DNA from 2 places in the Polaromonas sp. LjRoot131 genome. Region 1 is predicted to be linked to the other one. Evidence: predicted binding sites of a transcription regulator. Region 1 holds the regulator's gene; the other holds the start of a gene.
The links. Region 1 encodes NrdR, which represses ribonucleotide reductase genes. Its sites were predicted from a motif close to CACNANATNTNGTG; they were not measured.
Positions count from the first base shown of each region.

Region 1 (6,796 bases):
ACTGGGCCGCATCGGTCACCGTGAGGAAGTCGCCGCCGCCGTTGTGCGCCGCATGGCGCATGTCGTCAATCGTCGTGACGGTATTGAGCGTGGGCGGGGTCCAGGCCAGGTTGCCGAGCTTGGCGCTGGCCACTTCCGCGTTGGTCATCTTGCCCGGGGCGCCGAAGCTGACCATATAGCTGGTCATGTTCTGCCAGAACGGGGGGGCGGAGGGGTCGCCCGTGCCGTTGTCGTTCGCGAGGTCGCTGCGCAGGTCGGTGACCCAGTACTTCAGGGCGATGTCGGCCAGCGTGTCGGCGGTGCCGCTCGAGCCGTTGGTCTTGTCCGATTTGCCCCTGTTGCGGATGTCGGTTTTGTCGCCTGGCTTGTACTGGTAGGTTTTGGTGGAGTCCAGGGCATGCGTATATTTAACGCCCAAGGTGCTGTCGACGTCGCCTACGCTGGCGGGAGCGCCGTCGGTGTAAAAACCGTCGGTGATCAGCATGGCATAGGAACGGCGGCAGGACAGGTGGCTGGCGGCTGTTTCACCGGAGGGAGGCGCCCAGGGCTTGGATCCCCAGGGGCCGCTGTTGGCGTTGTTCTGGTAGTACTTCCCGGCCCTGTCGAGCGCGCCGCGCAACGGCGTGCCGCCATTGGGTGCGCGCCCGTCAAGCCAGCTGTAAAACGCGGTTTTGGCCACGCCGAAATCCGTCATGGTGTTGGGCGTGCCGTTGATGTCGCCATAGGCCAGGCGGAAGTTGTCGGCCTGGCTTACGAACGCCGCGGACAGCCCGGTTTTTGCCGACTTGATGCGGTCTATGTGGAAAGCGCGCCAGTTCGCGATGTTCTGGCGCTCTTCGTTGAAAGTACAGGTGGCGGCGGCGCAGTCCGTGCGGGTGCCGCCATGGGCTCCAAACGGGTTGGTACTGCCGTTGCCGGAGGTATTGGAACCGTTGAATTGGAACCTGTTGTTTCTAACTCTGTAGGTGTCGTAGTTCCCGGTATTCGAGAGGTCGGCGGACGAAGTGAAGGTCGCAGGATTGACGCCTGTTTTCGGCAAGAACATCGTCACCACCGAACTATCATCAACGGTCGCGTTGCCCTGTAGAACGCCCCCGACGTAACCCGGTGCGTAGACCTTCTTCGGGTTATAGAACAGCAGGTTGTTGACGGGCGAACTTTGGCGGGGATCGCCGCTGCCAATGCAATCCACATGGAAGCCCGGGATGCTGGTGGAGTTGGGCGACTCACTGAGCAACGCGTCGCTGACATGCTTGGCATAGACGCATTCCCAGTCCATGGAACCCGAGGTATCCAGCACCAGCGCGATATTCGGCCTGACGTTCACGGTTTTGGAGAGCAGCGGTTCCTGCGCGACGACCGCGAATGCGCTGTCCGCCGCGATCAACGCGGCCGCGTATAACGCAATGCCGCGCAAAGAGGAAAATTTCATGGCCAGGCCTTTCATGCTCGGGTCGAGCATCATTTCATGGTGATTACGGATTGAAGCCACACCTCGGTACCGTTGGGTGCGCTTCCATCTTTCGCGCCGACCTCGGGCCCGAAGCCTCTGGCGGTGGTGACAAAAACTTTGGTGTCTGCAGGGGTCAGGTACTGCGCCATGCACTCGGGCTGGCGGGTGAAATACAACTTGGTTCCCGCGTCGCCGGACGAGGCGATTGCGACCGTCTTGAGATTGGCCGACGGCGCCGGCACAGTGTCCCAGTTGGCCATGGTTGCCCAGGAGTAGGGGGTCCCAGCGCCTACTGGGGCGGCCTCGGGCGCGAAGCCGGTGGCGGGGTTGGCGGCAAAGAGCTGCACCTGCTGTTCGCAGAAGCGCAAGGCCGTTTCAGCGGTCTGCCGGGCCAGCGCCTGCTGGCGGCTCTGGTTGGCCACCTGTTCGGTCGACGAGGCGCCGCGAATCGAGATGCTGGCCAGGACCGAAAGAATCATCAGCATGATCAGGGCCACAATCAGCACGACGCCCTGCTGCGCATGCAGCTTCACATTCACAGTTTGGCGTGGCTCAAGGATTGACATAACCGACTCCGTGATTGCGCAGCAGCACCGTGGTGCGATAGGCGCGGCGTAGCCTTCCGTCGGTGATGTCGACGTCGGCATCGGCGCAGTTTTGGTAGCTTGGCGGGGTGGCTGATGTGCCCAGATCCCGTAAGACGGCGTCTTCGCTCCTGACCACCACGCAGACCTGCGCCGCGACCACCTTGTTCCAGCGATCCATCAGCGGCAGCGCCAGCAGGCCCGCATCCGCGGGAGTGGTGATGCCGGAGGCGCTCAGGTAGCCGCGCACGTTCTGGCTGTTGGGAACTCCGGGCTCGGCGACCGCGAAATTCACCGTCGCGCTTTCAATGTTTTCGGCCAGCACCTGCGACTGCGCCAGGTTGCCGTTTCCGCGGCAGGTCAGCGTGTTGTTCGTGATGGAGATGCGCGACTGCATGGTGTAGAAGGCAGCGCCCGCGGCACCCACACCGTTGCCTATGCAGTCCATCGGCAGGCCGCCGCTGGTGTTTTTCCCGGTGTTGAGGTCTCCCTCGTAGGCCACGGCCAGCGCGAAACCGCCGGCTCCGGCGCAGGACAGGGCGCTGATGTTGGCGACGGTCGGATCAGTGAAACCGGTGTTGCAGGCATACAGGTTCCAGCCGCCCTGGCCCAGGTCGTTCTTGACGCCGCCGGTGCGCGTGGGGTTGTAGCCCGCCTGGCGCAGTTCCTGGGTAAAAACGCTGAGCGCCATCTGCGCGTCCTCGTTCATCTGGCCCTGCGCCTGAGCATTGCGGGTGGCCGTGCTGCCGGAGAGGTACATGACCACCAGCGCACCGATGATCACCATGCCCAGTGTCATGGAGATCAGCAGTTCGATCAGGGTGAAGCCTGACTGCTGCCGTACGGCGGACTTTGCCGCGGGCATGCGAGGGCGCTGCCGGAAGTGGTTTCTTGCGGGTGAAGTCATAACTGCACCTTCATGTAAAAGCAGCGCGGCAGTGTTGCCAGGGCTTTGGCGGTGGCCGAGCAGTTATCGGACGTCAATTCAGCGGACTGGTCGACCCCGGAGACTTTCCGGGTGTTGTCCAGCACCCCGGCTTCTTCCCAGAGAATCCAGATGTTGGCCTGGGTTGCGCTGGCACCGGGCCGGGCCAGTTCGACGCCACCCTGGGGCAGCAGTGCGCGAACCCGGCTCTGGAAGGCCGTCAGGTCCGCGGCCGCCAGCAACGCGGGGGTCGTGCAATTGGGGAAAGCGCAGGGCGCCAGGGCGGGGGGGTTGCCGGTGGTCATCATTGCCACGTCGTAGTTGCCGGCCGACAGGCCGTTCGGGTTGAGCCTGATCACCTCCGCCAGTTCCGTGGCCAAGGCGCTCGCGATGGCGCGGTTGGCCGCATTCTTCTGCGCCGCGACTGAGTAGGCCTGCATGCCGGCGAGCGCCAGCATGCCGAAGGACATGAGCAGTATGGAAATGAGCACCTCCAGCAGCGAGGAGCCTCGCTGCCCCTTGCGTGAAGGAGGGGTTTTTCTGGTGAGGCCTAGCATGCGACGTCCCCCGTCTGGACCTTGACCCGGCCCACTGAGTTCATGCACAGGGTGCGGGTGTAGTAAGCGTTGGTGGCGAACGAGCCCGAGGCATGCACCAGCCACCGGCCCGACTGGCCGATGGCGCGGCCCGTGCCGTCATAAATGATGCGGTTGCCCGTGCTGACGGCCGCGGGGGTGGAGACGCCAACCGCGAAAAAGTCGCTGATGCCGGCCATGGGTTCCTGGGCGCGCAGCACGACGTCGGTCGCGGCGTCGAAGGTGCCGTTGCCGTTGCTGTCAAGGAACACCACCCATCCCTCCATCCATCCGCCGACGGCCGAGCCGTTGCCCGCGGAGCATGCCGGGCTGGCCGCGGTGTAGCTGGCGGTTCTGCAGATCGTCACGCTTTTCCCGCGCCGCATGGCTTCACCGCGGGCGTAGCGGGTATCCGAGATAAAGCCGTTGGTGGCCCGGGTGATGTTGGCGTTGGCAAGCAGGCCCAGGAAGGAGGGCGCCGCAAGGGTTGCCAGGATCGCGATGATGGCGACCACAACCAGTATTTCAATCAGGGTGAAGCCGTGCTGGATTCGCCGCATGGCCCGCCAGGGCGGTTGGGGGCGAAAAGCGGAACGGCCGGCGATCGATAGATTTTCGAACATGCGCAATTGTGAGCATGCCCTGCCGGTCCCGCCTCCTGTATTCGACGTCCGGTCAGCTTTGCGTGACGAACGGTAACTAGCGTCTGACTTCGTCGACCAGCGTCTTGAATTCGTCGATGTCCTCAAAGCTGCGGTAGACGCTGGCAAAGCGGACATAGGCCACTTTGTCGAGCTTTTTGAGCTCGCGCATGACCAGTTCGCCCAGGCGGTTGGAGGCGACTTCGCGCACCCCCAGGCTCAGCAGTTTTTCCTCGATCCGTTCAATGGCCGAGTCGATCTGCTCGGTGCTGACGGGGCGCTTGCGCAGCGCCAGGTTCATGGAGCCCAGGATCTTGCTGCGCTTATACTCGATGCGCCGGCCGTCCTTCTTGACGATGGACGGGAAGGTGACGTCGGGCCGCTCATAGGTGGTGAAGCGCTTTTCGCATGCGCCGCACTGGCGGCGGCGGCGTATGAAGTCGGCGTCTTCCGCCACCCGGGTTTCGACAACCTGGGTTTCGAGGTGGCCGCAGAAGGGGCATTTCATGGGTGTTGACCTGAACTTAAAAGCATCGATTGGTCTTTGGCCCATTGAGGACGGCAGGGGCAGCGATGAAAACCATGGTGCCCGCGCCGTCCGCCATGGTCAACGGTACACGGGGAAGCGGCTCGTCAGCGCGTGGACCTTGGCGCGGACCGCCTCCAGGGTGGCCGCGTCGCGCGGGTTGTCGAGCACGTCGGCGATCAGGTGGGCCGTGGCGCGGGCTTCCTCGTCCTTGAAGCCGCGGGTGGTCATGGCCGGGGTGCCGATGCGCACGCCGCTGGTGACCATGGGCTTTTCCGGGTCGTTCGGGATGGCGTTCTTGTTGATCGTCATGTGGGCGCTGCCCAGCACCGCCTCGGCTTCCTTGCCGGTGATGCCCTTGGCGCGCAGGTCGACCAGCATGACGTGGCTTTCGGTGCGTCCGCTGACGATGCGCAAACCGCGCTGCGTCAGGGTGTCGGCCACGATCTGGGCGTTCTTCACGACCTGCTGCTGGTAAGCCTTGAACTCAGGCGTCATGGCCTCCTTGAAGGCCACGGCCTTGGCTGCGATCACGTGCATCAACGGGCCGCCCTGCAGGCCGGGAAAGATCGCGCTGTTGATGGCCTTTTCGTGTTCGGCCTTCATCAGGATGATGCCGCCGCGCGGGCCGCGCAGGCTTTTGTGCGTGGTCGAGGTGACGATGTCGGCATGCGGCACCGGATTGGGGTAGACGCCCGCGGCCACCAGGCCGGCGTAGTGGGCGATGTCGACCATGAAGATCGCGCCGACGGCCTTGGCCACCTTGGCGAAGCGCTCGAAGTCGATGCGCAGGCTGTAGGCCGAGGCGCCCGCGATGATCAGCTTGGGCTTGGTTTCGTGGGCCTTGCGCTCCATGGCGTCGTAATCGATTTCTTCCTTGTCGTTCAGGCCGTAGGACACGACGTTGAACCACTTGCCGCTCATGTTCAGGGCCATGCCGTGCGTCAGGTGGCCGCCTTCGGCCAGGCTCATGCCCATGATGGTGTCGCCGGGCTTGAGGAAGGCCAGGAACACGGCCTCGTTGGCCGATGCGCCGCAATGCGCCTGCACGTTGGCGGCCTCGGCGCCGAAGATGGCCTTGACGCGGTCGATGGCAAGCTGCTCGGCCACGTCGACGTGTTCGCAGCCGCCGTAGTAGCGGCGGCCGGGATAGCCTTCGGCGTATTTGTTGGTGAGCTGCGAGCCCTGCGCGGCCATGACGGCAGGCGAGGCATAGTTTTCGCTGGCGATCAGCTCGATGTGCTGCTCTTGCCGGGCGTTTTCAGCCTGGATGGCGGCGAAGATTTCGGGATCGGTCTGTTCGACCAGGATGTTGCGGTGGTACATGGCAGTCCTTAAAGACGTGGTCCCTGCTATTCATAGGAGCCGCGGCTCTAAATGAAACAAGGGCTGCCCAGGCGAACGGCTGAACGCTGAGGCCCGACGGCTGTCAGCGGTGCGCTTCCCAGTGGTGTCCCACGTCAGCATCAATGGTTGCGAAAACCTTGAGCCTATCGCCAGTTGCGCACCCGGCTAGTGTAACTGAGGGCGCCTGAAATCCGTGGCAGTCCATCCCATACCCGTAGCCCGGAAAGCAAAAAGCCGGGCGCTGGCGGCGGCCCGGCTTTGCGGCGTGAGCGGCGCGCCTTGAGGCCGCGCCGGCGGGGATCAGGACTGGCTCAGCAGGGCCACCTTCTCGGGCGTCTTGCCTTCTGGCGGTGTGTCGGATTTGCCCGGCAGGGAGGCCGGGACCGGGCGCGAAGTGCCGGGCTCGGCAAAGAACGGCGATGGCTTGCCGCGCTTGGACGCGGAGGCCACCACGGCCAGCAGGCGGGCGTGCTCCCCCATCACCTTGCCGGCGTAGCCGCCGTCGTCTTCCATGTTGGCGGCGCCCACATAGTATTTGAGGCCGCCTTCCACGGATCCGGCGCGGGCGATGCATTCCTGCAGCACCTTGACGCCGACGCGCAGGTTGGTCACCGGGTCGAAGGCCGCCAGCTTGCCGCCGAAGTTGTCGTATTTGTCGTGGTGCACCTTGGTCATGACCTGCATCAGGCCCTGGGCGCCGACGGGGCTTTGCGCGAACGGGTTGAAGCCGGACTCGATCGCCATG
Region 1 covers NZ_CAXUPF020000001.1:577,398-584,193, forward strand. The annotation lists gene ACSQ27_RS02770 (pilus assembly protein) at 1-1,432, opposite strand, end outside; gene ACSQ27_RS02775 (pilus assembly PilX family protein) at 1,462-2,019, opposite strand; gene ACSQ27_RS02780 (PilW family protein) at 2,006-2,902, opposite strand; gene pilV (type IV pilus modification protein PilV) at 2,941-3,519, opposite strand; gene ACSQ27_RS02790 (GspH/FimT family pseudopilin) at 3,513-4,160, opposite strand; gene nrdR (transcriptional regulator NrdR) at 4,237-4,686, opposite strand; gene glyA (serine hydroxymethyltransferase) at 4,786-6,030, opposite strand; ZMP/ZTP riboswitch at 6,089-6,218, opposite strand; gene ACSQ27_RS02805 (lytic transglycosylase domain-containing protein) at 6,352-6,796, opposite strand, start outside.

Region 2 (6,796 bases), on a different contig from region 1:
GCGCTGATCGGCAGCAAAGGCATTTACTGCAGCGAGGCGCACCGGCGCCAGGCAAGGGATTAATGAGTACGCCGTCCCACTGGTTTGAAACTGGCGGCGACAAGGGCTCAGGCGGCTGGGAAATCACGTCCGAGCCGGGCTCCTTCGGCCGCCTGTGGCATGTTTTCATGACCGCGCGCGTCGCCATCGCCGCCGTGCTGGTCATCCTGCAGGCATTCATTTACGCGCTGGGCAACACCACCAACCGCTGGTCCATCGCGACCTGCATCGCCTACCTGTGCGCCACATTGGCTGTGAGGCTCTGGTCACGGCCCCGGCCGCCCGGCAGCACCTTTGACGCGCAATGGGTGCTCACCATCGGCGTGGACGTCATCGCCTTCTCGGTGCTGAACTTCCTGCAGTCCAGCGGCATCAACTACACCCCCCTGTTCGCGCTGCCGGTTTTGCTGGCCTCCATCCTGGGGCCGATATTGCTGGCCTTCGGAACGGCCGCCAGCGTGACGCTGCTGCTGCTGGCCGATGCCTGGTGGAACTCACTGCAGGGGCTGGGCGACGCCAACGCGCGTTTCCTGCAATCGGGCCTGAGCGGCTCCGGCTTCTTCCTTGTCGCGCTGCTTGCCAACCACCTGGCCCTGCGCCTGGCCAGGGAAGAGCAACTGGCCAAACGAAGCCAGTCCGCCGCGCGCATGCAAACGCAGGTGAATGAGCTGGTGATTGAAGCCCTGGCCGACGGCGTGCTGGTGGTCGACGTCAACGGCATCGTGCGCTCGGCCAACCCGGCGTCGCGGCGCCTGCTGGCGGCAAGCGACACCGTGCGCAGCGCCCCTTTCATCCTGGCCACGGAGCCCGCCTGGCAGCCGCTTGCCGAGTTGACGCACCGCACTTTCGCGGCGCAAGCGGCGCAGGAAGCCGACGTCAGCCTGGACAACGCGGGCGGCAACACCCGGCGGCTGCACGTGCGCACGCGGCTGGCCGCTTCGCCGAACGGTTCGCATGAGAGCCTGTGCGTGATGTTCCTGGAAGACTTGCGAGAGATGGAAGCGCGTGTGCGGACCGAAAAAATGGCGGCCATGGGCCGTATGTCGGCCGCGGTGGCCCACGAAATCCGCAACCCGCTGGCCGCCATTTCTCAGGCCAACGCGCTGCTCGAGGAAGACCTGCAGGACCCGGGGCAGCGCCGGCTCACCGCCATGGTCAGGCAAAACGCGCAGCGCCTGGCCCGCATCGTCGACGAGGTGCTGAATATTTCGCGCGCCCAGGCGCAACTGCCCTCGCCGCAAACCACCACACTGCCGCTGGACGACACCGCCCGGAAAATCACCTCCGATTGGGCGGCGCAGACGGCGGCCTCGGGGCGCACGCGCATCACGGCGGGCTCGGACAACGCCGTCGTGGTCTTTGAGCCCGAGCATCTGCGGCGCCTGATGGTCAACCTGCTGGACAACGCCTTGCGCTACGCCAGCGATTCCGACGGGGCTATCGAAGTCGCGACCCAGGCCGTGGCACCGGGGCAGGCGCGCCTGTCCGTCTGGAGCGACGGCCAGCCGCTGGAGCAGACCGTGCAGACCCACCTGTTCGAACCCTTCTTTTCGTCGGAAAGCCGGTCCAGCGGACTGGGCCTGTATATCTGCCGTGAGCTGTGCGAGCGCTACGGCGCCATGATCGGCTACCAGCGCGTGCAGCGCGAAGGCACCGACGGCAACGAATTTTTCGTGATGTTCAGGCCCTCTGCGCAATCTTCGAACACGCCCTCGCCGTCTTTTGCCACAATGCCCACCTGACACCATGAGCATGCAAAACCCCGTTCCCCAGCAAGCCCGCATCCTGGTCATCGACGACGAGCCGGACCTGCGGACCCTGTACGAGCTGACCCTGCTCAGGGAAGGTTACCGGGTGGAAGCCGCCGGCGATTTGCTGCAGGCCCGCCAGCAGCTCAGCGAAAACCGCTTCGATGCAGTCATCACCGACATGCGCCTGCCGGACGGCCTGGGCCTGGAGCTGCTGCGCGACATGGTGAGCCAGCAGCGCAGTGAGCGCTGCGTCGTCATCACGGCACACGGTTCTGCCGAAAACGCGGTCGAGGCGCTCAAGGCCGGCGCCTTCGACTACCTCACCAAACCGGTCGACCTCAAACAGTTCCGCAGCGTAGTGGCGTCGGCCGTGCAGGGTGCCAAGCAAGCAACGCCGGCCGCCGACAAAACCGAGCGCGGCACGCCGGACTCCGGCATCACGCCCTTGGCACTGCCCCTGCCGGTTGCCGCCGAAGCCCCGCTGATCCTGCAGAAGCTGGTCGGCGAATCGGCCGTCATGCGTGCCGTCAAGTCGCGCATCGTCAAGGTCGCCGGCAGCATGGCGCCGGTGCTGATCCAGGGCGAGTCGGGCACCGGCAAGGAACTGGTGGCGCGCGCCGTGCACGGCTGCAGCCACCGCACGGCGGGCCCGTTCGTGGCGGTCAATTGCAGCGCCATCCCCGAGAACCTCCTGGAGGCGGAATTCTTCGGCGCGCGCAAGGGCGCCTACACCGGCTCGGCGCAGGACCGGCAGGGCTACTTCCAGGCGGCCAAGGGCGGAACCCTGTTTCTCGATGAAATCGGCGACCTGCCCCTGGCCATGCAGTCCAAGCTGCTGCGGGCCATCCAGGAACGCACCGTGCGGCCGCTGGGCTCGGCGCAGGAGGACGCGGTGGACGTGCGCATCGTGAGTGCCACGCACAAGGACCTCGTGGCCGAGGTCCAGGCGGGCACTTTCCGCCAGGATCTTTATTACCGGCTCAATGTGATCGAGATTCAGGTTCCCGCCCTGCGCGAGCGCCGGGAAGACCTGCCGGCCCTGTGCAAAGCCCTGCTGGCCAGAATCTGCCATGAGTCCGGCTTCCCGGTGCCCGAGCTGACCGAGTCCGTGATGGCGCAGCTGCGCGCCTTGCCTTTCAACGGCAACGTCCGCGAACTGGAAAACACCCTGCACCGCGCGGTGGCGCTCGGTGACGGCAGCGAGCTGCATTTCGACACACCGGCCGAAGAGCAGGTCGCCATTCCGGAAAACCTGCAGGACTACCTGGACAGGCAGGAGCGCAGCATTCTCACAAAGGTACTGCTGGAAAACGGCTTCAACCGCACGGCTGCTGCAGCCAGGCTGGGCCTGAGCCTGCGCCAGATCCGCTACCGCATTGCGCGCCTGAACATCGTGACGCCGGGCAGCGAAGACCCCGCTGATGGACTCGACGCCGCCGATGACCCCGCCTGAAGATAAGGGCGCCAGCGCCCCACAGCCCCTGTGGCAAGACGGCTGGTACCGCTATGCCCGCGCGCTGGCCTCACCCAATTTCGGGCCGCGCCCTGAGGGTGCGCTGATCGACCTCGTCGTCATCCATTCCATCAGCCTGCCCCCCGGTGAATTCGGCAACGGCAACGTGCAGCGCCTCTTCACCAACCAACTCGATTGGGAAGCCCACGCTTACTTCCAGGGCATACGCGGCCTGCAGGTGTCGTCGCACTTCTTCATTGCCCGCTCCGGCGCCCTGTGGCAATTCGTCGGCTGCGGCGACCGGGCCTGGCATGCCGGGGAATCGAACTATCGCGGACGCGGCAACTGCAACGACGACTCCATCGGCATTGAGCTTGAAGGCCTGGAAGGCGGCGCCTTCGAAACATCCCAGTACGAGACCCTGGCCGGGCTCTGCGCCGCGCTACTCCAGGCCTATCCCGTCGCCCATATCGCGGGGCACGAGCACATCGCGCCCGGCCGCAAGCAGGATCCCGGTCCCGGTTTTGACTGGCCGCTGCTGCAAGACTCGCTGGCCCTGCCGGCTAGGTATTTTCCCGAGACCACCTGAGCCTCGCGCGCACAAAACCACGCTGCGGTGATGCGCTTTGTGGTCGAAAATTTCCCGGTATTTTTACCGCGCTAATGTGGGCTTGTCCTGGCGGAGCAAAGCCTGCGACAAGGCGCGCCACAGCGTTGCCGGGGCTGCGCAAGCCTGATGGAATCAGGCTTTGCCGAAGATAAGCGGCATGAAATTGAGAGCGCTGCACAGCTGTCCAAAACGGGGCTGAAAAAGCCACAAAACGTAACGGTGCATTCAGAGGGCGATACACTACCTGTAGTGGCTTGTATTCCCCCCATACCCTAGGTATAGTGTCTAAGCCCTAATTCAGTTTGATGTAATTCGGGCCCCGGCGGCGAGGAATTTGGTTCATGCTTTTGAACACCTTCCGCCAAAACGGATTGCCCGCAACAGCACATCAAGCCAGTCATAAAACAAAGCAAGAGGAAGTCATGCAAACAGCACAGCACGCAGTGCCCGCAACGTCCAGCGTTGCCGCCGGCAATCCGGCAGCCAGCAATACCAACACCCAGCCCAGCCCCCTGGCCCATTACCAGATCATCCGCCGCAACGGCGGCGTCGTGCCGTTTGAACCCAACAAGATCGCCGTGGCCATGATGAAGGCCTTCCTGGCTGTTCACGGCACGCAGGGCGCTGCCTCGGCCAGCGTGCGCGAAACGGTCGACGGCCTGACCCAGGCGGTCATCCGCGCCCTGATGCGCTCACGCCCAGGCGGCGGCACCTTTCATATAGAAGACGTGCAGGACCAGGTCGAGCTCGGCCTGATGCGCGGCGGCCACCACGAGATTGCCCGTGCCTACGTGCTGTACCGCGAAAAGCGCACGCAGGAGCGCGCGCGCCAGCCGCAAACCCAGACGACCGCAGCCCCGCTGATCCACGTGACCGACCGCGGCAACCGCGTCGCCCTGGACATCCGCAACCTGCAAGCGCTGATCGAGGCCTCCTGCGCCAACCTCGGCGCCGACGTCAAGCCCGACCCCATCGTTGCCGAAACCATGCGCAACCTCTACGACGGCGTTCCCATCGACGAGGTCTACAAGGCGTCCATTCTGGCGGCACGCACCCTGATTGAAAAAGACCCCGACTACACCTATGCCACCGCACGCCTGCTGATGCACACCATCCGCCGGGAAGTGCTGGGCGAGGAAGTCAACCAGGAAGACATGGCCATCCGCTATGCCGAATACTTCCCGCAATTCATCGCCAAGGGCGTGCAGAACGAACTGCTCGACGAAAAACTGCAGCAGTTCGACCTGGCCCGCCTGGGCGCCGCGCTCAAGCCCGAGCGCGACCTGAAATTCGACTACCTCGGCCTGCAGACCCTGTTTGACCGCTACTTCCTGCACGTGCGCAAGCAGCGCATCGAACTGCCCCAGGCTTTCTTCATGCGCGTGGCCATGGGCCTGTCGCTCAACGAGATCAACCGCGAAGAGCGCGCCATCGAGTTTTACGAGATTCTTTCGTCCTTCGACTTCATGTCGAGCACGCCCACCCTGTTCAACGCCGGTACCCTGCGCTCGCAGCTGTCGTCCTGCTACCTGACCACGGTCGCCGACGACCTGGGCGGCATCTACGACGCCATCAAGGAAAACGCCCTGCTGTCCAAATTTGCCGGCGGCCTGGGCAACGACTGGACGCCCGTGCGCGCCCTGGGCGCCCACATCAAGGGCACCAACGGCGAATCACAAGGCGTCGTGCCTTTCCTGAAAGTCGTCAACGACACCGCCGTTGCCGTCAACCAGGGCGGCAAGCGCAAGGGCGCCGTCTGCGCCTACCTGGAAACCTGGCACCTGGACATCGAAGAGTTCCTGGAACTGCGCAAGAACACCGGCGACGACCGCCGCCGCACGCACGACATGAACACCGCCAACTGGATTCCCGACCTCTTCATGCGCCGCGTGATGGAAAAGGGCAGTTGGACCCTGTTCTCGCCGTCCGACACGCCCGACCTGCACGACAAGTTCGGCAAGGACTTCGAAAAGATCTATGTCGCCTACGAAGCCAAAGCCGAGCGCGGCGAGATCAAGCCGTCCCGCAAGCTGCAGGCCACCGACATGTGGCGCAAGATGCTCTCGATGCTGTTTGAGACCGGCCACCCCTGGATCACCTTCAAGGACGCCTGCAACGTGCGCTCGCCGCAGCAGCACACCGGCGTCGTGCACTCCTCCAACCTGTGCACCGAGATCACGCTCAACACCAGCGACACCGAAACCGCCGTCTGCAACCTGGGCTCGGTCAACCTCGTCCAGCACCTGAAGGACGGCGCGGTCGACCACGAGAAGCTCAAGAAGACCATCACCACGGCCATGCGCATGCTGGACAACGTGATCGACATCAATTACTACGCCGTCAAGAAGGCCCGCGATTCCAACATGCGCCACCGCCCCGTGGGCCTGGGCATCATGGGCTTCCAGGACTGCCTGTACGAGCTGCGCGTGCCTTACGCTTCCCAGGAAGCCGTCGAGTTCGCCGACAAGTCCATGGAAGCCGTCTGCTACCACGCCTACTGGGCCTCCACCGAACTGGCCAAAGAGCGCGGCAAATACGCCAGCTACAAGGGCTCGCTCTGGGACAAGGGCATCCTGCCGCTGGACACGCTGGACATGCTGGCCGAGCAGCGCGGCGGCTACGTCGAAGTCGACCGCTCCGCCACGCTGGACTGGGAAGCCCTGCGCAAGAAGATCGCCCAGGACGGCATGCGCAACTCCAACTGCGTCGCCATTGCCCCGACCGCCACCATCTCCAACATCATCGGCGTGGATGCCTGCATCGAGCCCTGCTTCGGCAACCTCTCGGTCAAATCCAACCTGTCCGGCGAATTCACGGTCATCAACCACTACCTGGTGCGCGACCTCAAGCGCCTGAACCTGTGGGACGACGTGATGGTGGTGGACCTCAAGCACTTTGACGGTTCGCTGCGCCCCATCGACCGCGTGCCGCAGGACGTCAAGT
Region 2 covers NZ_CAXUPF020000003.1:236,306-243,101, reverse strand. The annotation lists gene ACSQ27_RS15805 (PP0621 family protein) at 1-63, shown strand, start outside; gene ACSQ27_RS15800 (sensor histidine kinase) at 63-1,781, shown strand; gene ACSQ27_RS15795 (sigma-54-dependent transcriptional regulator) at 1,786-3,243, shown strand; gene ampD (1,6-anhydro-N-acetylmuramyl-L-alanine amidase AmpD) at 3,230-3,832, shown strand; gene ACSQ27_RS15785 (ribonucleoside-diphosphate reductase subunit alpha) at 4,276-6,796, shown strand, end outside.
Region 2: ACSQ27_RS15785 (ribonucleoside-diphosphate reductase subunit alpha) is a predicted target of NrdR. The motif match lies at 4,092-4,105, and genes of this name have one in related genera.